2 linked regions of the Variovorax paradoxus genome follow. The protein of the gene in region 1 interacts with the protein of each later gene in a pairwise test. Links are inferred from orthologs where the notes say so. Each region holds a gene or a part of one and is shown on either strand. Other genes may lie near its edges. The genes, in order: NWF24_RS32590 and grpE.

Region 1 (16,493 bases):
GGGGCACAGCGCGCCGTAGCGCACGCGGGCGCGCACCGACTGCAGCCAGCCGTCGATGCGGGTCTCCAGGCCCTTGTGGATGGCGAACGGGAACCACACGGTCGAGCGGTTCTCGAGCAGCTTGGGCAGCTTCGCGTCGAGGTCGGTGACCGAGAAGGCCTCGTCGACGCCGAGTGCCGCGGGCGCCGCGTCGGGGCCGAGGCGGTAGCCGTCCCAGATCTCGCGCTCCAGGTCTTTCGGCGCGCAGAACAGCGTGGCGCGGCCGTCGCCTGCCAGCACCAGCCAGGCGTTGGGCTCGGTGAAGCCGGTCAGGTAATAGAAGTAGCTGTCGTGGCGGTACAGGAAGTCGGTGTCGCGGTTGCGCGGACGCTCGGGCGCGGTCGGGATGATCGCGATGCCATCCTTGCCCAGTTGCGAGGCGAGGCGCGCGCGGCGCTCGGCGTAGATCGTCATCGTGGAGGCTGCTGCTGAAGTCATCTTGGCGTGGTGTTCAGTTGGGCGAGTCGTTCGGGGGTGCCCACATCGGTCCAGGGGCCGGTGTAGAGCTCGGCGCTCACGAGTTCATTGTCCATCGCGGCGCGCAGGATCGGCGCCAATGGGGCTTTGCGGCCGGCCGGGTTGCCGGGCGGGATGTCGCAGTACGGCGGCGCGAAGAGTGCGGCTCGGTAGAGGCCGATGGTCGAGAAGGTGAACTTCTGGTCGGCCGTGTTGAGCGCGAGGCCGCCCGCCGAGAGGCCGAAATCGCCCTTGAGGTTGTGCGCCGGGTTCGGCACCAGCCACAGGTGCGCGAGCTTGCCGCTGGCGATGAAACGGTCGACCGAGGCCTGTGCGAACGCGAAATCGGGCGCGAACACGTCGCCGGCCGCGACCCAGAACACATCGCCAAGCAGGGGCAGCGCACGCACGATGCCGCCGGCCGTTTCGAGTGCGCCGCCGAAGTCGCGGCCTTCGTCGGAGTATGAAATCGATAGCGCAACACGCCCGCTCAGCAATGGATTCGGGCCGAAGCGGTCAGAAATCTGCGCGCCGAGCCAGTCGGTGTTGACCACCAGTTCGGTGAAGCCGCCAGCGGCCAGCGCCTCCATCGGCCACTGCATCAGGGGCTTGCCGCGCACTTCGAGCAGGGGCTTGGGCGTGGCGTCGGTCAGCGGCCGCATCCGCTCGCCGCGCCCGGCGGCCAGGATCATGGCCCGCACGGCGCTCACGCTGCGATCTGCCCGCGCCGCAGTTCGTTGCGCTCGCTATGACGGGGCTGGAACACCGAAATCAGGCACTCCATCAGCGCATGCGCCTTGGCCGAATGGTCGCCGCCGAAGTTGCAGACGTACACATCGAGCGTCACGCCGCGCTGCTCGGGCCAGGTGTGGATGCACAGGTGCGATTCGGCCAGCAGCACCGTGGCCGTGACCCCGCCCGGCCCCTGCGGCGTGGCGGGAAAGGAGTGAACTATCTTGCCCACCGCCTGCAGCCCCGCGGCCGACACCGCCTTGATGCAGACCGCCCCCAAGGCGGGGCCGTCGGTGAGCCATTGAAGGCCGCATTGGCAGTCGTGAAGGTCGGCGGTGAGGTGCAGCCCATGCATGGGTGGCAACTCTAGCAGTCCGCCCGCCGCACAAGAACATCGGAAGGGTGTTCAGGCTGTATCGGGGGCGGTCGGGGCTCGCCCGGTAAAATCACGGGTTCTCCCGACCCCAATCCTCCCTTTTCCCTCCGAAAGTCCACCGCACATGGCAAACCACGCCCTGATGGCCAACGCAATCCGCGCTCTGGCTATGGATGCCGTCCAACAAGCAAATTCCGGACATCCGGGCGCACCGATGGGCATGGCCGACATGGCCGTCGCACTCTGGGGCGAACACCTGCGCTACAACCCCGCCAACCCGCACTGGTTCGACCGCGACCGCTTCGTGCTCTCGAACGGCCATGCCTCGATGCTGCTGTACTCCGTGCTGCATCTCACCGGCTACGACCTGCCCATTGGCGAGCTCAAGAACTTCCGCCAGCTGCACAGCAAGACCGCCGGCCATCCTGAAGTCGACGTGACCCCGGGCGTGGAAACCACCACCGGCCCGCTGGGCCAGGGCATCACCAACGCCGTGGGCTTCGCGCTGGCCGAGAAGCTGCTCGCCGCCGAGTTCAACCGCAAGGACCACGACGTGGTCGACCATCACACCTACGCCTTCCTGGGCGACGGCTGCATGATGGAAGGCATCAGCCACGAAGCCTGCGCACTGGCCGGCGCCTGGCACCTGAACAAGCTGATTGCGCTGTACGACGACAACGGCATCAGCATCGACGGCCAGGTCAAGCCCTGGTACATCGACAACGTGGCCGAACGCTTCCACGCCTATGGCTGGCACGTGATCGGCCCGATCGACGGCAACGACGCCGCCGAAGTGTCCAAGGCCATCGCCAAGGCCAAGCAGTCGACCGACAAGCCCACGCTGATCAACTGCAAGACCGTCATCGGCAAGGGCAGCCCGAACCGCGCCGGCACCGCCAAGGCGCACGGCGAGGCGCTCGGCGCCGAAGAAATCAAGCTCACGCGCGACGCCATCGACTGGCACTACCCGCCCTTCGAGATCCCGGCCGAGGTGTACGCCGACTGGGACCACAAGGCCGCTGGCGCCAAGACCGAAGCCGCCTGGAACGACAAGTTCGCCGCCTACGCCGCCGCGTTCCCCGAACTGGCTGCCGAGTTCACCCGCCGCATGAAGGGCGAGCTGCCCAAGGACTTCCACCAGGTCGCTTTCGACACCGTGGTCGCCGCCCACACCAAGGCCGAGACCGTCGCCAGCCGCAAGGCCAGCCAGCTCGCGCTCGAAGCCTTCACGGCCGCGCTGCCCGAAATGCTCGGCGGCAGCGCCGACCTGACCGGCTCGAACCTCACCAACACCAAGAGCACCGCCGCTCTGCGCTTCGATTCGAAGACCGGCGCCGTGGTCCGCACCGAGCCCACCGAACAGCACCCCGAAGGCCAGATCGGCCGCCACATCAACTACGGCGTGCGCGAATTCGGCATGGCCGCCATCATGAACGGCGTGTCGCTGCATGGCGGCTACATCCCCTACGGCGGCACCTTCCTCACCTTCAGCGACTACAGCCGCAACGCCATCCGCATGGCCGCGCTGATGAAGCGCCGCGTGGTGCACGTGTTCACGCACGACTCCATCGGCCTCGGCGAAGACGGCCCGACGCACCAGTCGATCGAGCACGCCGCCTCGCTGCGCCTCATTCCGAATCTCGACGTCTGGCGTCCGGGCGACACGGCGGAAACCGCCGTGGCCTGGGCCGTGGCGCTGCAGAACCAGTCGCGCCCAACTGCGCTGCTGCTGAGCCGCCAGAACATCGCCTACGCGGCGAAGAGCGAACTCGGCGACATCAGCCGCGGCGCCTACGTGCTGTCCGAGCCGGAAGCCGTCGGCCTGAAGAACAAGAAGACCGTGGCCGTGATCATCGCCACCGGTTCGGAAGTGCAGCTCGCGATTGCCGCGCAGAAGCTGCTGGCCGACAAGAAGATCGCCGTGCGCGTGGTGTCGATGCCCTCGACCACCACCTTCGACCGCCAGGACCTCGCCTACAAAAAGGCCGTGCTGCCGAAGAAACTGCCGCGCATCGCCGTCGAAATGGGCTGCACCGGCGGCTGGTGGAAGTACGGCTGCGCCGCCGTCGTCGGCATCGACACGTACGGCGAATCGGCGCCCGCGCCGGAGCTGTTCAAGTACTTCGGATTCACGGCAGAGAACGTTGCCGCCACGGTGGAAGCGGCATTGCGCGACTGATCGGATCGTGCCGGTTCACGACAAACAAGTTTTTCAACCTTAGGAGCAAGTCAGATGGCTATCAAACTCGGTATCAACGGCTTCGGCCGCATCGGTCGCAACGTGCTGCGCGCAGCAGTGCAGAACTTCAAGAACGACATCGAGATCGTTGCCATCAACGACTTGCTCGAGCCCGACTACCTCGCCTACATGCTCCAGTACGACTCGGTGCATGGCCGCTTCAAGGGCGAAGTCACGGTTGAAGGCAACACGCTGATCGTGAACGGCAAGAAGATCCGCTTGACGCAGGAGCGCGACCCCGCGCAACTGAAGTGGAACGAAGTCGGCGCCGACGTCGTGCTCGAATCGACGGGCCTGTTCCTCACCAAGGAAACGGCGCAGAAGCACATCGACGCGGGCGCCAAGAAGGTCATTCTGTCGGCACCGTCGAAGGACGACACCCCCATGTTCGTCTACGGCGTGAACGACAAGAAGTACGCCGGCGAAGCCATCGTCAGCAACGCCAGCTGCACCACCAACTGCCTGGCCCCGCTGGCCAAGGTGCTGAACGACAAGTGGGGCATCAAGCGCGGCCTGATGACCACCGTGCACGCAGCCACCGCCACGCAGAAGACCGTGGACGGCCCGAGCAACAAGGACTGGCGCGGCGGCCGCGGCATCCTGGAAAACATCATTCCCTCGAGCACCGGTGCCGCCAAGGCCGTGGGCGTGGTGATCCCCGAGCTCAACAAGAAGCTCACGGGCATGAGCTTCCGCGTGCCGACCTCCGATGTGTCGGTGGTCGACCTGACGGTCGAGCTGGTGAAGGAAGCCACGTACAAGGAAATCTGCGCCGAAATGAAGGCACAGAGCGAAGGCGCGCTCAAGGGCGTGCTGGGCTACACCGAAGACAAGGTCGTGGCCACCGACTTCCGCGGCGACCCGCGCACTTCGATCTTCGACGCCGAAGCCGGCATCGCGCTCGACGGCACCTTCGTGAAGCTCGTGAGCTGGTACGACAACGAATGGGGCTACTCGAACAAGTGCCTGGAGATGGTGAAGGTTGTTTCGAAGTAAGGCTTCGCGGCTTCAACGAAAACGCGCCCGAGGGCGCGTTTTTTTATTGGGGCACTCTCAACGCAACTTCTCGTTCCTGCGAATCTCGCTGCTCAGCTGCGACGTCAACCGCGTTGCAGCCCTTCGAGCCGCCAGTCCGAAGTCGCCCTTGAACTCGCCGAACTCCGCCGTGCCGTTGCCCGTCGCACGCACGTGCGTGACCTCGGCGCCCGCTGCATCGGTCACCACGCACGAGACCTCGGCCGTGAACGAGGTCGGCGGCCAGCTGATGAACGACGACGAGCTGGAGTCGGTCTTGATACGCGGCGCGAACACCAGCGATACACCGGCCGCCTCGTTCGCCTTCGTGTCACCGGCGGTGCGCAGCACCACCACGTCGCGGTACACCGCGCGCAGCGCATCGCGGATCGACTTCTCCAGGTCGCGGTACGGGAAGTAGCTCACGCGGTCGCCGCTGCCGCCGGGGGTGATCACTTCCAGGTCGCGATCGGCATCGGTCATCACGTAGGCGACCTTCTTTTGAATCAGGTGCGCCTGCGAACGTTGCGGCGCGGTCTCGGTGATCATCGTGATCGGATGCACGCAGCCAGCGAGCAGCAGGGCCATGAGTGCCGCGCCCGTAACACGTCGAATCGCGGTCATCGGAAGTAAGAAGAACATCGTCATCGAAGCGCCTCCAGGCCTGTGAGGTCAGCGGCCGATGGCGGCCACGAACTGCGGATCGGCATACACCTGCCGCAGCAAGGCGCGCACGAGGCGCGGGTACGCAGCCTGTCCGGCTGGCACCGCAACGATGCTTGCGTAGCTCGAATCGAAGGCGGTCTCCGCGCGGTAGGCCTTGCGCAGGCGCTGAGCGCCGTCGCGCGTGACGGTGACTTCGACGTCCATGCGGCCGGTGCCGTTGATCACGCCGAGGTCGATCTCGTTGACCAGGATGCGTGCCGCGATGCGCGTGGGCGCCTTCGGGTCGTAGACGGAGATTTCGCTCAGGTCGCGCATCAGCGCGTCCTGCAGGTATTGCGCGAAGCTGCCGCTGGGCGACAGCAGCCTGGCGCTGCGAAGGCGCACGGTGTTGACCTTGTCTTCCGGCTCGGTCGGTTGCGCTTTCACGAGCGCCACCGGTCCGGGGCGCGTGGCCTCGAGGCGGTCGAGCGTCTCGTAGTCGGCCGCGTAGGGTGGCGCCAGCAACGGCGCGCAGCCGGTCGTCAGAACAAGGGCGGCCAGTAGTGCGCCGGGCGCGAGCCGAGCGCGCAAGCGGAAACCTCGCGAACGAAAGATCGCCATGCCTGCTGTCCCTCTCTCCATGCGGCCGTGCGATGCATGCATGGTGCATCCGCGATGCCTGCTCCCCGGCGCGACGGTAGCACGCATCGCGCCGCGCGCGAAGGCGGGAAACTCAGGCCGGCTTCAGACCGGTTCGAGCACGTGAATCAGCTTGCTCTCGGTGAACTCTTTCGTCTTCTCGCTGTGGGCCTTCATGTGGGGTGCGACCGCGTGCGCCTGCAGGTGCGCCAGCGTTTCCCACTTCTCGACGACCACGAAAGTGTCGGGGCCGAAGCTGGCCTTCGATGCCGGGACGCCCTGCGCATCGACCGTGGCGCCGTATTCGATGCAGCCCTCTTCGGCCAGCACGGCTGCGCGGTTGGCAGCAAAGGCTTCGAGCAGCTTGGCGCGCTGGCCCGGCTTGGCGGTGATGACGGCGACGACGTGAATCATTGAAAGAGTCTCCAGTTGGTAAGGTAGTACGACGGTCGAATCTAAGAGATTCGGCGCCGTCGCGCTGGTCCGGTCCGCGACAACACCACGGCCTTGTCCCTATCATCGCCCGCATGTTCTTCCCGCTGCCCCGCACGGCCACAGCGCCCTTCTGCCCATCCGAAGTGAAGGGCAGCGTGGCCGTTCCGCAAGACCTGCCCTTCTTCAAGAAGCTGATGCGCTACGCGGGCCCGGGCCTTCTGGTGTCGGTCGGCTACATGGACCCGGGCAACTGGGCGACCGACATCGAGGCCGGCTCTCGCTTCGGCTACGGCCTGCTGTTCGTGGTGCTGCTCGCGAGCCTCGCGGCGATGCTGCTGCAGACGCTGTGCGTGCGGCTGGGGCTCGTGGCGCAGAAGGATCTGGCGCGCGCCTGCCGCGAGCATTACTCGCCGCGCGTCAACCGCCTGCTATGGCTGGGCGCCGAGCTGGCCATCGTGGCCTGCGACCTCGCCGAGGTGCTGGGCAGTGCGCTCGCGCTGCATCTGCTGTTCGGCGTGTCGATTCCGGTGGGCATTGCCATCACGGCCTTCGACACGCTGCTGGTGCTGGGCCTGCAGGGCGCGGGTTTCCGCCGCGTGGAGGCCATCGTGCTCGGGCTGGTCGGCACCATCGCGGGCTGCTTCGTCGTCGAGCTGGCGATGTCGCCGCCCAACTGGTTCGGCGTGGCGATGGGCTTCGGCCCGAGCCTGGAGCGGTTGCACCAGCCGGGCGCGCTGTACCTGGCCATCGGCGTCGTCGGCGCGACGGTGATGCCGCACAACCTGTACCTGCATTCGTCCATCGTGCAGACCCGGCTGATTGCCAACACCGATTCGGCGCGCCGCGAGGCGGTGCGCTTCTGCACGCTCGACGCGGTGGTGTCGTTGTCGCTCGCGCTGCTGGTCAACGCGGCCATCATGGTGCTCGCCGCCAGCGCCTTTCATGCCACGGGCCACCGCGAAGTGACCGAGATCGACGACGCCTACCGGCTGCTCGAACCCATCGTCGGCAGTGCTTTCGCGGCCACGCTGTTCGGCATTGCGCTGCTGGCTTCGGGGCAAAGCTCGACCTTCACCGGCACCATCGCGGGCCAGATCATCATGGAAGGTTTTCTCGACCTGAAGATCCCGTGCTGGCAGCGCCGGCTGATCACGCGTGGGCTGGCGCTGGGCCCGGCCTGGCTCGGCGTCTGGTGGTTCGGCGATGGTGGCGTGGGCAAGATGCTGGTGCTCAGCCAGGTGGTGCTGAGCTTCCAGCTGCCCTTTGCGATGTGGCCGCTCATTCGCTTCACGAGCAGCCGCGCGATGATGGGCGGCTTCGCCAACGGGCCGGTGGTGAAGTCGCTGGCTTGGCTGTTGTTCGGCGTGATCAGTGCGGCCAACGTGTGGCTGATCGCTACGGTGGTCTCGGGCAGCTAGCGCTTGCCGGCGTCCTTCCACAGGTGCACCAGCGCTTCGGGTGCTTCGGCTTCCGGCACCTCGAAGCTCACTGAAATCTTCTGGTCTTCTTCGGCGCTTTCCACGACCACCTCGACGCGGTAATAGCGCTGGTCGCCGCTGGACAGCGCAGCACCAGCCTGCCCCGCATGCGGCACGGCGCTTTGCAGCGCATCGCCGATCTGCTGGCGCAGTTCGTCGGTGCAGTCGCCGAGCTGGAAGCTGCGCGGCTGAGACAGGCCGGGCATGTAGGCCACCCCGCCCTCGCGCGTCACACGCACGATGGTCGCTTTGTTCAATGGCGGCAGGCGGATCATGGCGAGATCACTCCCACGCCCTGCCAGGCGCCAGCCACTGCCTTGTGCACCGCGCTGCCGGCGCCGAAGCGCCGCGAGGCGACGTCGGTGCTGAGCGTTGCGAAGGCCTCGAAATCGGCGTCCTGGCGCAGGCGCTTGTCGCATACCGCGTCGTACCAGACACGGCCCGCGGTTTCCCATGCCTGCCCGCCGATGGCCATGGCCGCCAGATAGAAGGCACGGTTCGGAATGCCCGAGTTGATGTGCACGCCGCCGTTGTCCTGCGAGGTGGTGACGAAGTCTTTCATGTGCGCCGGCTGCGGGTCCTTGCCGATCACCGGGTCGTCGTAGGCGGTGCCGGGCTCGGCCATCGAACGCAGGGCCTTGGCCTTCACGCTCGCCGTGAAGAGGCCCGCGCCGATCAGCCATTCGGCCTGCTGCGCCGTCTGCCGCAGCGAGTGCTGCTTGACGAGCACGCCGAACACGTCGCAGATCGATTCGTTGAGCGCGCCGGGCTGCCCCTGGTAGATGAGCCCGGCCTCGTGGTCGATCACGCCGTGCGTGAGCTCGTGGCCGATGATGTCCACCGCGATGGTGAAGCGGTTCATGACCTCGCCGTCGCCGTCGCCGAACACCATCTGCTCGCCGTTCCAGAAGGCGTTGTCGTAGTCCTTGCCGTAGTGCACGCTGCCGGTCAGCGGCATGCTCGCGCCGTCGATGGAGTCGCGCTCGTACACGTCGTGGTACAGCCGCCAGGTTGCGCCCAGGTGGTCGTAGGCCTCGTCGGCCGCGATGTCGCCGGTGGCGGGCCGGCCCTCGGTGCGCACCAGCTTTCCTGGCAGCGTGGTTGTGTGCGCCGCGTCATGGATGGCGCGCTCCGGCGAGTTCGGTCGCGCCGGGCGTGGCCGCGCGGCCGTCGTGCTCGCTGTGCCCGAGGCAAGCTTTGGCGGCACGAAGCCGCGCAGCGCGCGGTGCTCGCGATCGATCGTCAGGGTGTTCACCGCACGCGCGCTGATGGATGCGCTGGCGTGCTCGGCGAGGCGGCTCAGCAGGTACGGCGGTATGAAGCCAGGCGGCAGGGTCTGCGGTGTGCGCGACGGCATGGGCGGGCCTTTCGTCGGGTGTCGATTGATTCAAAACACCGTAGCAGAAACACCCGTCCGCGCTTGTCGGATTGCGGCTCAAGCCCTCGGCGGCATGTCGTCTTTTCCGAGCGCGGCGGCCATGAAGTCGACGAAAGTTCGCACGCGCGCCGACAGCTGGTGGCGCTGCGGATACACCGCGTAGATATCGGCGTCGGGCGTGCGGTAGTTGGCCAGCACCTGCACCAGCCGGCCGCTGCGCAGGTAGCGCGCAATGTCCCACTCGGCGCGCATCAGGATGCCGTGGCCGTCCAGCGCCCAGTTGACCGCGATCTCCCCGTCGTTGGTGCTGAGCGCGCCGCGCGTCTTCACGGCCTCGGTGCGCTGCGCCGTGCCGCGCCCGGTGCTCAGCCGCCATATGCCGTAGGCCTCGTCGCCCTGGCGGATGCCGATGCAGCGGTGGTGCGTGAGGTCGTTGGGCACCTTGGGCTGTCCGGCGCGCGCCAGGTAGGCGGGCGAGGCGCACAGCAGCCGCCGGTTCGACGCGATGCGCCGCGCGATCACGCGGGCCTCGGGCGGCGCGCCGAAGCGTATGCAGACGTCGAAGGCATCGTCGGTCAGCGGCGGCGGGTTGACCGAGAGCTGCAGCTGCACTTCCACCTGCGGATGCTTGCGTGCGAACTTCGAGATCAGCGGCGCCACGTGACTGCGCCCGAAGCCCAGCGTGGCGTTCACGCGCAGCAGGCCCTGCGCCTCGCCCTTTGCGCCGCCCAGCAACTGAGCCATGTCGTCGATCTCACCGAGGATGCGGCGCGCGTGCGCCACGTACAGCTCGCCCTCGGGCGTGAGGCTCATGCGCCGCGTGGTGCGGTTCACCAGCGTGACGCCCAGGCGCGCCTCCATCAGCGCGAGCCGCTTGCTCACCGCGGGCGTGCTGATGCCGAGTTCGCGCGCCGCCGCGCTCAGGCTGCCGCAGGCCGCGAGCGAGGAGAAAAAGCCGAGGTCGGCAGGCTGGACCGGAGCAACCATGAGCGATCCGATTGTTGAACTGAGGTTAATGATGGATTCACTTTCGGCGTGAATCGTTCGGCGCGTCGGATCCTACAGTGGGCCACCACTACTACAGCGCACACAAGGACATCGATGAGCAGCTACAGCATTGCCACCATTCCCGGCGACGGCATCGGCAAGGAAGTGATCCCGGCGGGGCGCCAGGTGATGGAAGCGCTGGCCGCGGCCTCCGGTGGCGCGCTGCATTTCAGCTTCGAAGACTTCGGCTGGGGCGGCGACTGGTACCGCGCGCACGGCGAGATGATGCCGGCCGACGGCCTCGACGCACTGCGCAAGAAAGACGCAATTCTTTTCGGCTCCGCTGGCGATCCGCACATTCCCGACCACATCACGCTCTGGGGCCTGCGCCTGAAGATCTGCCAGGGCTTCGACCAGTACGCCAACGTGCGGCCCACGCGCATCCTGCCGGGCATCGACGGGCCGCTCAAGCGCTGCGCGCCGGGTCAGCTCGACTGGGTGATCGTGCGCGAGAACTCCGAGGGCGAGTACGCCGGCGTCGGCGGCCGCGTGCACCAGGGCCACCCCATCGAAGCCGCCACCGACGTGAGCATGATGACCCGCGCGGGCGTCGAACGCATCATGCGTTTCGCCTTCAGGCTGGCCCGCTCGCGGCCGCGCAAGCTGCTCACCGTGGTCACCAAGAGCAACGCGCAGCGCCACGCGATGGTGATGTGGGACGAGATCGCGCTGCAGATCTCGAAGGAGTTCCCCGACGTGACATGGGACAAGGAACTGGTCGACGCCTGCACCGCGCGCATGGTCAACCGCCCGGCCTCGCTCGACACCATCGTCGCCACCAACCTGCACGCCGACATCCTCAGCGACCTCGCGGCGGCGCTGGCGGGCAGCCTGGGCATCGCGCCCACCGGCAACATCGACCCGGAGCGGCGCTATCCGTCGATGTTCGAGCCCATCCACGGTTCGGCCTTCGACATCATGGGCAAGGGGCTGGCCAATCCGGTCGGCACCTTCTGGTCGGTGGTGATGCTGCTCGAGCACCTGGGCGAGGCCGAGGCCGCGCGCCGCGTGATGGCTGCGGTGGAGCACGTCACGGCCAACCCGTCGCTGCACACCCGCGACCTGGGCGGCAGCGCGACCACGGAGCAGGTGACGCGCGCGGTATGCGCGCACATTGCCGGCGAGGCCGTGCGGCTTGCGGCCTGACCGATTCGAGCGACACGACGGTATCCGCGCGCCTCGATGCGCGCATCACAACAGCGAGCCGGAGACAAAACCATGACAGCAGCTTCCTTCCCCCAGCGCCACCGGCGCACGGTGCTTCGGGCCGCGGCGCTCGCGCTCGGCCTCGGCGCCTCTGCGCTGGCGTTTGCGCAGCAGGCACCCGCCGGCTGGCCGACGCGGCCCATCAGCCTCGTCGTGCCCTTCCCGGCTGGCGGCACCACCGACGTGCTGGCCCGCGCGCTGGCCGACAGGCTTTCGCAATCGCTCGGCCAGCCGGTGGTGGTCGAGAGCAAGCCCGGCGCCGGCGCCACGCTCGGCGCCGACTACGTGGCCAAGGCCAAGCCCGACGGCTACACGCTGCTCATGGGCGCGGTGCACCACACCATCGCAACCAGCGTCTACAAGAAGCTGCCCTACGACTTCCAGAAAGACCTGGCGCCGATCACCGTCGTGGCCATGGTGCCCAACGTGCTGGTCATCAACGCCGCCAACACGCCCGCGAAGAACGTGGCCGAACTGGTTGCGTTCGCCAAGGCCTCGCCCGGCAAGCTGGCCTACGGCTCCAATGGCAACGGCACGGCGCAGCACCTGATCGGCACGCAGTTCCAGTCCAGCACCGGCACCACGCTGCTGCACGTGCCCTACAAGGGCAGCGGCCCGCTCACCACCGACCTGCTCGGCGGGCAGGTGGCGATGTCCTTCGACACCATCACGCCGGTGCTGCAGCACATCAAGGGCGGCAAGCTGCGCGCGCTGGCCGTGACCACCGCGCGCCGCTCGTCGGTGCTGCCGGACGTACCGACGCTGGAGGAAGCGGGGCTCAAGGGCTTCGACATCGGCACCTGGTTCGGCGTGCTTGCGCCGGCAGCCACGCCGAAGGAGATCGTTGCGCGCCTCAACGCCGAGATGGTGAAGATCATCCACTCGCCCGATTTCGCGCAGCGCATGCAGGCCATCGGCGCCGAGCCGCTGGGCGGCACGCAGGAAGAAATGGCGCGGCAGATTCGGGAAGAGACGGCCAAGTTCGCGAAGCTGGTGAAAGAGGGGGGCGTGGTGATCGACTAGCGAGCAGTCTGTTACGGGTGTGCACACCTCGCCCGGGCGGGCGTCTTGCCAAGGTCATAGGATCGGGGCTTCCGAATTCACCGCCATCCTGCCCATGTTCATCGTCACCCTTACCTACATCCGCCCGCTCGAAGAAGTCGACGCGCTGATGGACCCGCACATGGTCTGGTTGAGGAAGCACTATGAAAGCGGGCTGTTCGTGGCTTCGGGCCGCCAGGTGCCGCGCACGGGTGGCGTGATCCTCGCCCGTTCGGGCGACCGCGAAGGGCTGGAGGCCGTGCTGGCGCGCGACCCGTTCGTGCAGGGCGGCGTGGCGCGCGCCGACGTGACCGAGTTCGTGCCGAGCATGACGGCCCCCAGCATCGAGGTTCTGAAGACGTTCTGACGAAGAACGTCTTTTTTTCGCTCAGGCTCCCGGCACTTCCTCGTGGCCGCCGGGGTGCCGCGCAAAGCGCGCGGCCTCGCGGTCGTGCACCGGCGCCGGATCGTCCCATGGCCAGCCGCCGAATTGCGTGCGGCGGTAGTCGGCCATGGTCTGGCTGATCTCGGCCTGCGTGTTCATCACGAAGGGGCCGTACTGCGCCACCGGTTCGGCGATCGGGCGGCCCTGCAGCACCAGGAACTCGCTCGTTTCACCGTCGCCGTTGACGATTTCCACGGCCGCATCCGCGCGCAGCTCGACGGCCGCCGGGCCTTCCACGCGCTCGCCGGCAATGTGCGCCATCGCCCCCTTGAAGAAGTACAGCATGCGCCGCGTGCCTTCGCCCGTGGCGGCCGGCAGCGTCCATTGCGCGCCGGGCGTCATCTTCAGCGTCCAGATCGCCACGTCGGCGTCGGCCTGCGCGGCCCATGAATCGGGCGGCGGCGCCAGCGGCTGGATCGGGTCCTGCCCGCTGGCGGCATCGCCGAGCCGGCCCGCGATCACTGCAACCTCGGTGCGGCCGCCCTTCGCGTCGTCGGAGGCGAAGCGCGGAATGGCGTCGGACCAGAACATCGTGAAGTGCGGCTCGGCCATCTTGCTCCTGGCGGGCAGGTTGAGCCAGATCTGGAACAGCTCCAGCGGGTTCGGCGCGCCGGCGTCGAGCAGCGGGAACATTTCAGAGTGCACGATGCCTTTGCCGGCCGTGAGCCACTGCACGTCGCCGCCGCCGAAGCGCGCGGTGGCGCCCAGCGAGTCGGAATGGTCGACCAGGCCTTTGCGCACGATGGTCACGGTTTCGAAGCCGCGGTGCGGGTGCGAGGGAAAGCCCGGCACCGTGTCGCCGTGGTACATGCTCCAGCCGTCCTTGCGGCTGAAGTCCTGGCCGATCTGGCGGCCGGCCAGCGAGGCCTCGGGGCCCATCTGGCCGTTGGCCTTCGGGTAGGCGTCGTCGTGGTAGACGCAGAACAGGAACGGGTCGATCGTCTGCCACGGGAAGCCGAGTGGCTTGACCTGGACGACGGGGCCCTTGTTGTTGTCGGACATTTCAATATTCCTTTCCATGTGGGGCGCGGCCGATGATGCCGTGCCAGTGGATGGAATATCGGGGCGCCGCCGCCTTCCGGTAGAGGCCTTCCGTGCAACAGTGAAGAGCGCGTATGGAACGATGGGCATCGCTCTTTTTCCCTTTCGGGCGTGCCTGCCGGCGCTTTACTGCTTCGGCATTTCGGCGTTCGGGTCCATGTACACCAGCTCCCACAGGTGGCCGTCGATGTCCTGGAAGCCGTGGCCGTACATGAAGCCGTAGTCCTTCGGCTCGCTCGGGGTGGTGCCGCCGGCGGCCTTGGCCTTGGCCACGAGCTCGTCGACTTCGGCGCGGCTCTCGCATGAAAGGCACAGCAGCACTTCGGTGCTCTTCGACGTGTCGGTGAGGCTCTTTGTGGTGAAGGTCTTGAAGAACTCCTCGACCAGCAGCATGACGTGGATGCTGTCCTTCTGGACGACCATGCACGCGGCGTTGGCGTCGGTGAACTGCGCGTTGAAGGTGTAGCCCAGCGCGGCGAAGAAGGTCTTGGTCTTCTCGAGGTTCTTGACGGGGAGGTTCACGAAGATCTGCTTGGTGGCCATGGTGTCGTCCTGTATCGGTGGATGGATGGATGTGGAGGCATTTCGCGGCGCCTTGTGTACGCCGTCCACAAAAGATACCAAAGAAAATGGACGGCGTCCACATATTTTCTCGGACGTGCAGCTAGGAGGCATTTTTCGGCAGAAATTTCACGACAGCCAAACCCTGCCGCTTGCGGCCCCTGAAATGCGTTGCATCCAAATGAGATCAGATCGTCAGGCACGAAGTTTGCATCAGAAAAAACTATGCAAAGGCGTGACCAAGAAGGGTGATTTCTATGAGTCAATTAACGGCGCGTTTCACCTTAAGGCAAATTAAGTACTTTGTTGCCGTGGTGGAAGAGGACAGCATCGTCGAAGCTGCGCGGAAGCTTCACATCTCTCAGCCATCCATCTCCGTTGCCATAAAAACACTGGAAGAAATACTGGATCAACAGCTGTTGATCCGGCATCACGCACAGGGTGTCTCGCTTACATCCAACGGGCGCAGAGTTTATGAACAGGCCAAGCATCTATTGCAGCTTTCTCACGATCTGGAGCAAAACTCAAACGCCGAATGGAACCTGATATCCGGAACCATTGCCTTGGGCTGCTTTGAATCCATGGCTCCGCTGTACATGCCAAAGTTGATTGCCGGATTCAAGGGTGTCTATCCGCAGATCAATATCCAGCTGCACGATGGCGAACAGCACGAACTGATGCAGGGATTGCATCGAGGGCGATTTGATCTGGCATTCTTATACGATCTGGAGCTGGGCAATTCGATATACAAGGAGGAATTGAATGCACCGCATAAACCTTATGCGCTGCTCCCGGTTGACCATCGATTGGCAAGAAAAAAATCAGTGACATTGGAAGATTTGAGCATCGAGCCAATGATCCTGCTGGACGTCGTGCCAAGTCGAAACTACTTCATCGACATTTTCAAAAACCGGGGATTCCATCCAACCGTTGCGTATAGCTCGCCGTCGATCGAGATGGTCCGCTGCATGGTAGGTCGAGGTCTGGGATTTTCGTTGCTGGTCACTCGCCCGTGCACCGAAAGCACATACGACGGAAAGCAACTGGTTCAGTTGGATATAGAAGATGAAATGCCTGCTTCCACGTTGATCATGGCATATCTGAAAAATAACCAGCCCTCGCCGGCAACAAGGCTGTTCATGGACTATTGCCGCAGCGTGGATTTGACCCCGCCATCACAAATCTCGCGGCAAGTCAGTTCGGATATCGAATCATGCCAATGACCCCCTCGCAGGTCGTTTATTGATCGCACCAAGGGCAAGCACCTTGAGCCATTGCTAGGGGCCAGCAGCACATACCCCACTCGCGCGCGTCCCAGCGCGCAGTCGCCCCTCCAGCCGGATCAGCTCACCGAGCCGGCAGTCCAGACCGCACAGACCAGTCCACTCCGCGCAAGGGCAGGTCGACAAAGTCCATTGGCAAATCTCAGACGACGCCAACGACAAATAAACAAGCTGAACCCGTTCGCACCAGAACCGTGAAACCGCACCATCATGGAATATTTAAAACCAAAAAGAGGCGCATTCAGGCCCATAACTCAGGATTTTCGACCAGATGTTTGTATAGGGCACGCCTATATAAGACTTAGGTATTTGATAGTTGACCCGATGCAAGGCCGAGCCAGATACTCAAGTCGTCTTGCAAAGCCCTGTCATCGACTTTTCCAACCCACCTTTAATTGCTATTGCTGCGAAAAGTAAATATGACATTTGATTGGCAAT
Region 2 (6,838 bases), 5.1 Mb from region 1 along the record:
TCCTTGCGCGGCTCCTTGCCGAAGAAGGCCTTCACCTTTTCCTGCACCTTGGGCATGCGGGTCATGCCGCCGACCAGGATCACGTCGTTGATGTCCGACACGCTGATGCCGGCGTCCTTGATGGCCAGGCGGCAAGGCGCGATGGTGCGCTCGACCAGCTCGTCGACCAGGCTTTCGAGCTTGGCACGGGTGAGCTTGATGTTCAGGTGCTTCGGACCCGACGCATCGGCCGTGATGTAGGGCAGGTTGATGTCGGTCTGCGCGCTGTTCGACAGTTCGATCTTGGCCTTTTCAGCGGCTTCCTTCAGGCGCTGGAGCGCAAGCACGTCCTTGCTCAGGTCGACGCCCTGGTCCTTTTTGAACTCGGCAATGATGTAGTCGATGATGCGCTGGTCGAAGTCTTCGCCGCCCAGGAAGGTGTCGCCGTTGGTCGACAGCACTTCGAACTGCTTCTCGCCGTCGACGTCGGCAATTTCGATGATCGACACGTCGAAGGTACCGCCGCCGAGGTCATACACGGCGATCTTGCGGTCGGCCTTGTCCTGCTTGTCGAGGCCGAAGGCCAGGGCAGCAGCGGTGGGCTCGTTGATGATGCGCTTGACGTCGAGGCCCGCGATGCGGCCGGCGTCCTTGGTGGCCTGGCGCTGGGCGTCGTTGAAGTAGGCCGGCACCGTGATCACGGCTTCGGTCACGGTTTCGCCGAGGTAGTCTTCGGCGGTCTTCTTCATCTTGCGCAGGATGTCGGCGCTGACCTGTTGCGGCGCCATCTTCTTGCCCCGCACTTCCACCCATGCGTCGCCGTTGTCGGCCTTGGCGATGGTGTAGGGCATCAGGTCGATGTCCTTCTGGACTTCCTTTTCCTCGAACTTGCGGCCGATCAGGCGCTTGATCGCGTACAGCGTGTTCTTGGGGTTGGTGACGGCCTGGCGCTTGGCCGAGGCACCGACCAGCACTTCACCGTCTTCCTGGTACGCGACGATCGACGGCGTGGTGCGCGCACCTTCCGAGTTCTCGATCACACGCGTGGTGTTGCCTTCCATGATCGACACGCACGAGTTGGTGGTGCCGAGGTCGATGCCGATGATCTTTGCCATGTTCTTTACTCCTGAAAGCCTGAAAAATATGTTGTTATGAACTTGTGGATAACCCGTCGCGATTCAAGGTATGAAGCGGGGATTTCCTGTGGGAATCTTGTGTGCCGATGCGAGCCGCTTACTTCGGCGCGCTGACCGTGACCAGCGCCGGGCGCAGCACGCGGTCGTTGATGGTGTAGCCCTTCTGCAGCACGCTCACCACGGTGTTCGGCTCCTGGTCGGCGGCGGGCACCACCGAGATGGCCTGGTGCTGGTGCGGGTCGAACTTGGTGCCGGGCGCGGGGGCCACTTCGATCACCTTGTTGCGTTCGAGTGCGCTCTTGAGCTGGCGCAGGGTGGCTTCGGCGCCTTCGCGGATCTGCTCAGGGGTGGCGTCCTTGATGGCCAGGCCGGCTTCGAGGCTGTCGGTCACCGGCAGCAGGCTCTCGGCAAAGGCCTCGACGGCGAACTTGCGGGCCTTGGTGATCTCGTCGTCGGCGCGACGACGGGCGTTCTGCACATCGGCCTGGGCGCGCAGGTACTGGTCGGCAAGTTCGGCATTCTTGGTCTGCAGGGCGGCGAGTTCGCCTTGTGCCACGGCCAGGGCGTCGAGCGCCTCGGCTTCATTGGCGGCGTGCGCAGCCTCCAGTTCTTCGGGGCTTGGCTCGCCTTGCAGCATTTGAGAATTCTGTGCGGATTGTTGCGGGTCAGACATTTTTCAAAGAACCGGCATGTGCCGGAAAACAAACGTTAGCCAGCCACATGGGGCTGGCCCAAAGCATTTCAAGCGAAAAAACGCGGCCAAAAGGGCCGCGGAGGCATGAAAAAGGCCCGGAATCGGGCCTTGGAGCCGCCGGCTCGAATGCTCAGTGTGCGTCCAGGAGTTCGACGTCGAACTTCAGGGTGGCGTTCGGCGGGATCACGCCGCCGGCGCCGCGAGCGCCATAGCCCAGCGATGCGGGAATGATCAGCGTGCGCTTGCCGCCGATCTTCATGCCGGCCACGCCTTCGTCCCAGCCCTTGATGACCTGGCCCGCGCCCAGCGAGAACGCGAACGGGTCGTTGCGGTCGCGGCTCGAATCGAACTTGGCGCCTTGCACGCCGTCGTTGTAGAGCCAGCCGGTGTAGTGCACGTGCACGTGCTGGCCGGCCTTGGCTTCGGCGCCGGTGCCGACTTCGGTGTCTTCGTATTGCAGGCCGGAGGGAGTGGTAGGCATGAGAAACGCTCCTTGCGTCGATGTGAGATCAGTGGATCGAAGGCGCGGAGTTTACCGATGCCGGGAAGGCCGGCCTGTGGTCCGTCAGCTCTGGCTGGTGTCGTCGGAGGGGGGCGCGGGTGTGGACGCAGGCGCTGCCACTGGGGCCGAAGCGGGCGCGACCGCTGGAGAAACCGCCGCGGCGGGCGGTGCGACCGCTGCGGGTGCCGCCGCTTTCTTGAGTTGTCCCAGTTGCCATTTACCGGCAAAGGCCTGCAGGTCGGAAAGGCGCTTGAGCAGGTCTTGCCCGCTGAGCGTGAGGCTGTAGCCGTCGCTGCCGTGGCCGACGATGCCGGCCTCGCGCAGTTCCTTGATGCGGGTGTTGAGCGTGTTGGGAGTGATGCTGCCCACGCTGTCCTGAAGCAGCCGGAAGGTCTGCGCATGGCCGTCGCGCAGGGCCCAGAGCACGCGCAGTGCGTAGCGGGCTTCGAGCAGGGCGAGCAACTGGCTGACGGCTGCGTTTTCCTTGGTACTCATCGACATCATCTCCTCGAAGCGTTCTTGTGGTTGGTATGAACCGTCTCGTTGGCCGGCGACTATAGCGCAATCGAGGAGGATGCTACTAGTTTTATAGCTGTCAGGGCATGCTGCATGCGGGTTGTGAGACAAACACTCACAAATTGGTGTAGTTGGCCATGGCTTCGCCCAGGCGGATCGCGCGCGTGGGCGACCAGTCCTGGTTGAAGGCCAGCGCGGGCGCCGGGAACAGCATGACGACCGTCGACCCGAGCAAGAAACGGCCCATCTCGTCGCCCTTGCGGATGTCGATCTGCTGGTCGGTGTAGTGCCACTCGCGCAGTTCGCCCACGCGCGGCGGATTGACCACGCCGTGCCACACGGTGGCCATGCTGCCGACGATGGTGGCGCCCACCAGCACCAGCACGAAGGGCCCGTGCGCCGATTCGAAGACGCACACCACTCGCTCGTTGCGCGCGAACAGGCCGGGCACGCCGCGCGCCGTGGTGGGGTTCACCGAGAACAGGTCGCCCGGCACATGGATCATGCGCACCAGCCGCCCGTCGCAAGGCATGTGGATGCGGTGGTAGTCCTTGGGGCTCAGGTACAGCGTGGCGAAGCTGCCGTGCGCGAACTTCGCGGCCAGCGCTGCGTCGCCGCCGACCAGTGCGGTGGTTGTGTAGTTGTGGCCCTTGGCCTGGAAGATCTGGTCGCCCTGGATCGCGCCGAACTGGCTGATCGCGCCGTCCACGGGGCAGACCAGGTCGGCCTGCGCGAGCGGCCGCGCACCGGGCTTGAGTGCGCGGGTGAAGAACTGGTTGAAGCTCTTGTAGTGCTGGATGTCCGACTCCAGCGCCTCGCCCATGTCCACGCCGTACTTGGCCACGAAGCGCCGGATGATCCACGTCGTCACGGCGCCCCGTTCCTTGCCCGCAACCCAGCCGGCGAAATTGGTCAGTGCCTGCTTGGGGAACAGGTATTGGGGCAGTACGGCAGAGCGGTCGGACACGTGGGGAAGGCCTGGAATGCGGAATCGGAGGGGCATTCTATAAAGCGCTTCCCCCCCGGCGCGTAGGAAGCTTCCCTTGGTTCTCCCGGCCCGCAGTCAGTCGGTCAATCCGCCTTGATCCCCGCCGCCTTGATCACCTGCGCCCACTTCTCCACTTCGGCCTTCTGGAACGCCGCGATCTGCGTGGTGCTCAGGTCGGTCGGCTCCATGCCGAAGCCCTTGAGCTTGTCCTGCATCTCGGGCGTTGCGAGGATCTTGCGGATCTCGGTGTGCAGCCGGTCGACGACCGGTGCAGGCGTGCCCGCGGGCACGAAGATCGCCTGCCACGACACCACCTCGAAGTCTTGCAGGCCCGGCACGCCCGACTCGGCCACCGTCGGCACGTCGGGCATCGAGGCCAGGCGCTTCGACGATGTGACGGCGATCGCGCGCAGCTTGCCGCTCTGGATGTGCGGGCCCGCGACCACCGTGGTGTCGAACATCATGTCGACCTGTCCGCCGATCACGTCCTGGATCGCCGGGCCGCTGCCCTTGTACGGAATGTGCGTGAACTTCACGCCCGACTTGAAGGCCAGCAGTTCCAGCGCCAGATGCTGCGAGGTGCCCGTGCCGGCCGAGGCCGACGAGAGCCCGCCCGTCTTGGCCTTGCTCGCGGCCATCACATCCTTCAAGGTTTTGTACGGGCTCGCCTGATTCACCACCAGCACCACCGGATTGGTGCCGATCAGCGTGACCGGCGCGAACGACTTCTGCGGGTCGTAACCGATCTTCGGATACAGGCTCACGTTGATCGCGTGCGAGCTGATGGTGCCGCCGATCAGCGTGAAGCCATCGGGCGCCGCGCGCGCGCCGACTTCGGAGCCAACGCTGCCGCCGGCCCCGCCCTTGTTGTCGATGATTACGCTCGTGCCCAGCACGGTGCCGAGCTTCTGCCCGATCAGCCGGCCCAGCACGTCGGTGGTGCCGCCCGCGGGAAAGGGCACGAGATAGGTGATGGCCTTGCCCGTCGGCCAGTTGTTGCTGCTCTGCGCGAAGGCCACCGGAAGACCGGCGGCGAGCGAAGAGGCGAGGGCGGTGCGAATGAGTGTGCGGCGTTGCATGCGAAGGTCTCCTATTGATATGTGGTGCGGCGCCCGTCAGGGCATGTCGACGATCTCGATCCAGTTCGGGTTCTTGCCCACGTCCAGGTGCTGGGGCTTGCCCAGCGCGCCGGTGGCGGCGTCGATGGTGTAGAGCGAGATGCCGTTCGACTCCTGCCCCGCGGCGATCAGGTAGCGCCCGGTGGCATCGATGGCGAAGCCGCGCGGCGTTTTCTCGGTCGAGGTCTGTCCGAGAGGCTGCAACTGCCCCGTGGCGGCATCGACCTTGAATGTCGACAGCGTGCTCGTCGTGCGCTCCGACGCGTACAGGTAGCGCCCATCGGGCGTCAGGTGCAGGTCGGCGGCCCAGGGCTTGCCGGTGAAGCCGGCTGGCAGCGTGGTCGTGCTCTGTTCGAGCTTGAGCGTGCCGCGCGCGGCATCCCACGCGAACACGTGCAGCGCCGCGTCGAGCTCGTCCAGCAGATAGACGTGGCGCTGCGCCTTGTCCCAAACAAAGTGGCGCGGGCCCGCCTTCGCTGCGGTGGTGGTCAGCGGCGGATCATTGGGCGACAGCAATCCCTTCTCCGCATCGAAGCGCCAGCTCGACACGTTGTCGCCGCCGAGGCTTGTCGCGAGCACGAAGCGGTTGCTCGCGTCCGCATGGATCGCGTGCGCGTTGGGCCCGGTCTGGATCAGCTGATGGATAGGGCCCACCGCGCCGTCCTTGCCGATGGCGTTGACCGTGATCTTGCCGCCCTGGTACGAGGCCGCGAAGAGCCACTTGCCGCTCGCGTCCAGGTCGATGTTGGCCATGCTGTCGGCCAGCGGCGCTTCGCCAAGCTTCTGCAGCTTGCCGGTGGCGCCGTCGATCGACAACGCCGTCACGCGAAACGGCTGCGAGCGCAGCGCGGCATACAGCACGCGCTTGTCGCGGCTCACCACCATCGGCATCACCGTGCCGCCGACGTTCAGCGTCTGCACCGGCTTGAGCGCGCCCTGGGCCCGGTCGAGTTCGAGCACCGAGATTTCCTGGCTGTCGGCGTTCGACACATAGACCCAGGTCGCGGCCGAGGCCGGGCCGATGGCGGCCAGCCACAGCAGCGATGCGATGGTTGTTTTTTTCATGGCTGTGCGGCTCAGGGTTTGATGTTGAGCTTGGTGATGAGCTGCTTGAAGTACACGTTGTCCTTGGCCAGCGTTTCCTTGAATACCGCACCGTCCGTGTAGACATAGCCGAGGTTCTGCTTGTCCATCACTTCGTGCATCAGCGGCTCGGCGGCGGTCTTGGCGGTGATCTCGCGCAGCTTCGCCATCACTTCGGGCGGCGTGTTCTTCGGCGCGCCGAGGCCGCGCCAGGTGCCGATCGAGAGGTCGATGCCGCGCTCCTTGGCGGTGGGCACTTTCTCGAAGCCCTTCACGCGCTTGTCGGCCATCACCATCAGCACCTTGAGCTTGCCGCCCTGCACGTGCGTCGTCACTTCAGCGGGGCTCACCGCCACGGCCTCGATGTGGCCGCCAAGCAGCGCAAGCACCGCGGGTGCGGCGCCCTGGAACGGGATGTGGCCGAACTTGGTGCCGGTCTTGTCTTCCAGTGCCGCGGCGGCAAGGTGCCAGATCGAGCCGTTGCCCGAGTTGCCCACGCGCACGCTCTCTGGCGACTTCTTCGCGGCGGCGAGGAATTCCTCGATGGTGTTCCATGGCGCATCGGCCTTCACCGTGATCGCGGCCGGGTCGGCGTTGAGCTGTGCGATGGGCTGGAAGTCGTCGTAGTTGAACTTGGCCAGGCCCAGGTGCGGCAGCGTCAGCAGCTCGACCGTGAGCACCGCGAGCTTGTAGCCGTCGGGCTTGGCGTTGATCACTTCCGTCCAGCCGATGGCGCCGCCCGCGCCGGGGCGGTTGACGATCACGATGCTCTGCGAGATGTGCTTGCGGCTCGCCTCGGCGAACGCACGCGCCAGGCCATCG

The links.
Region 2: the proteins of NWF24_RS32590 (region 1) and grpE interact in binary tests that used the Escherichia coli proteins (3 or more experiments, as listed by UniProt). The link is inferred for Variovorax paradoxus from one-to-one orthologs.

Annotation. Positions count from the first base shown.
Region 1 is NZ_CP102931.1:6,964,536-6,981,028, forward strand. The notes cover bases 5,892-8,830. They hold NWF24_RS32590 (Nramp family divalent metal transporter), read left to right. Parts: upstream 5,892-6,667; coding sequence 6,668-7,993; downstream 7,994-8,830. Other genes in these bases: NWF24_RS32580 (hypothetical protein), read right to left, coding at 5,892-6,092; NWF24_RS32585 (putative quinol monooxygenase), read right to left, coding at 6,246-6,554; NWF24_RS32595 (protealysin inhibitor emfourin), read right to left, coding at 7,990-8,328; NWF24_RS32600 (M4 family metallopeptidase), read right to left, coding at 8,325-8,830. Outside these bases: NWF24_RS32550 (aminopeptidase P N-terminal domain-containing protein), read right to left, coding at 1-477; NWF24_RS32555 (nucleotidyltransferase family protein), read right to left, coding at 474-1,187; speD (adenosylmethionine decarboxylase), read right to left, coding at 1,202-1,582; tkt (transketolase), read left to right, coding at 1,728-3,782; gap (type I glyceraldehyde-3-phosphate dehydrogenase), read left to right, coding at 3,837-4,838; NWF24_RS32575 (hypothetical protein), read right to left, coding at 4,896-5,444; more of NWF24_RS32580, read right to left, coding at 5,529-5,891; more of NWF24_RS32600, read right to left, coding at 8,831-9,410; NWF24_RS32605 (LysR family transcriptional regulator), read right to left, coding at 9,489-10,418; NWF24_RS32610 (tartrate dehydrogenase), read left to right, coding at 10,533-11,624; NWF24_RS32615 (tripartite tricarboxylate transporter substrate binding protein), read left to right, coding at 11,697-12,707; NWF24_RS32620 (YciI family protein), read left to right, coding at 12,802-13,092; NWF24_RS32625 (pirin family protein), read right to left, coding at 13,114-14,172; NWF24_RS32630 (VOC family protein), read right to left, coding at 14,338-14,754; NWF24_RS32635 (LysR family transcriptional regulator), read left to right, coding at 15,030-15,995; NWF24_RS34235 (amino acid ABC transporter permease/ATP-binding protein), read left to right, coding at 16,475-16,493. UniProt on the Escherichia coli protein: H(+)-stimulated, divalent metal cation uptake system. Involved in manganese and iron uptake. Can also transport cadmium, cobalt, zinc and to a lesser extent nickel and copper. Involved in response to reactive oxygen.
Region 2 is NZ_CP102931.1:1,912,630-1,919,467, forward strand. Bases 1-2,927 are described here. They hold grpE (nucleotide exchange factor GrpE), read right to left. Parts: upstream 1,789-2,927; coding sequence 1,213-1,788; downstream 1-1,212. Other genes in these bases: dnaK (molecular chaperone DnaK), read right to left, coding at 1-1,094; NWF24_RS08910 (FKBP-type peptidyl-prolyl cis-trans isomerase), read right to left, coding at 1,940-2,290; NWF24_RS08915 (winged helix-turn-helix transcriptional regulator), read right to left, coding at 2,375-2,806. Also shown: asd (archaetidylserine decarboxylase), read right to left, coding at 2,943-3,794; NWF24_RS08925 (Bug family tripartite tricarboxylate transporter substrate binding protein), read right to left, coding at 3,899-4,894; NWF24_RS08930 (lactonase family protein), read right to left, coding at 4,931-5,998; NWF24_RS08935 (Bug family tripartite tricarboxylate transporter substrate binding protein), read right to left, coding at 6,010-6,838. UniProt on the Escherichia coli protein: Participates actively in the response to hyperosmotic and heat shock by preventing the aggregation of stress-denatured proteins, in association with DnaK and GrpE. It is the nucleotide exchange factor for DnaK and may function as a thermosensor.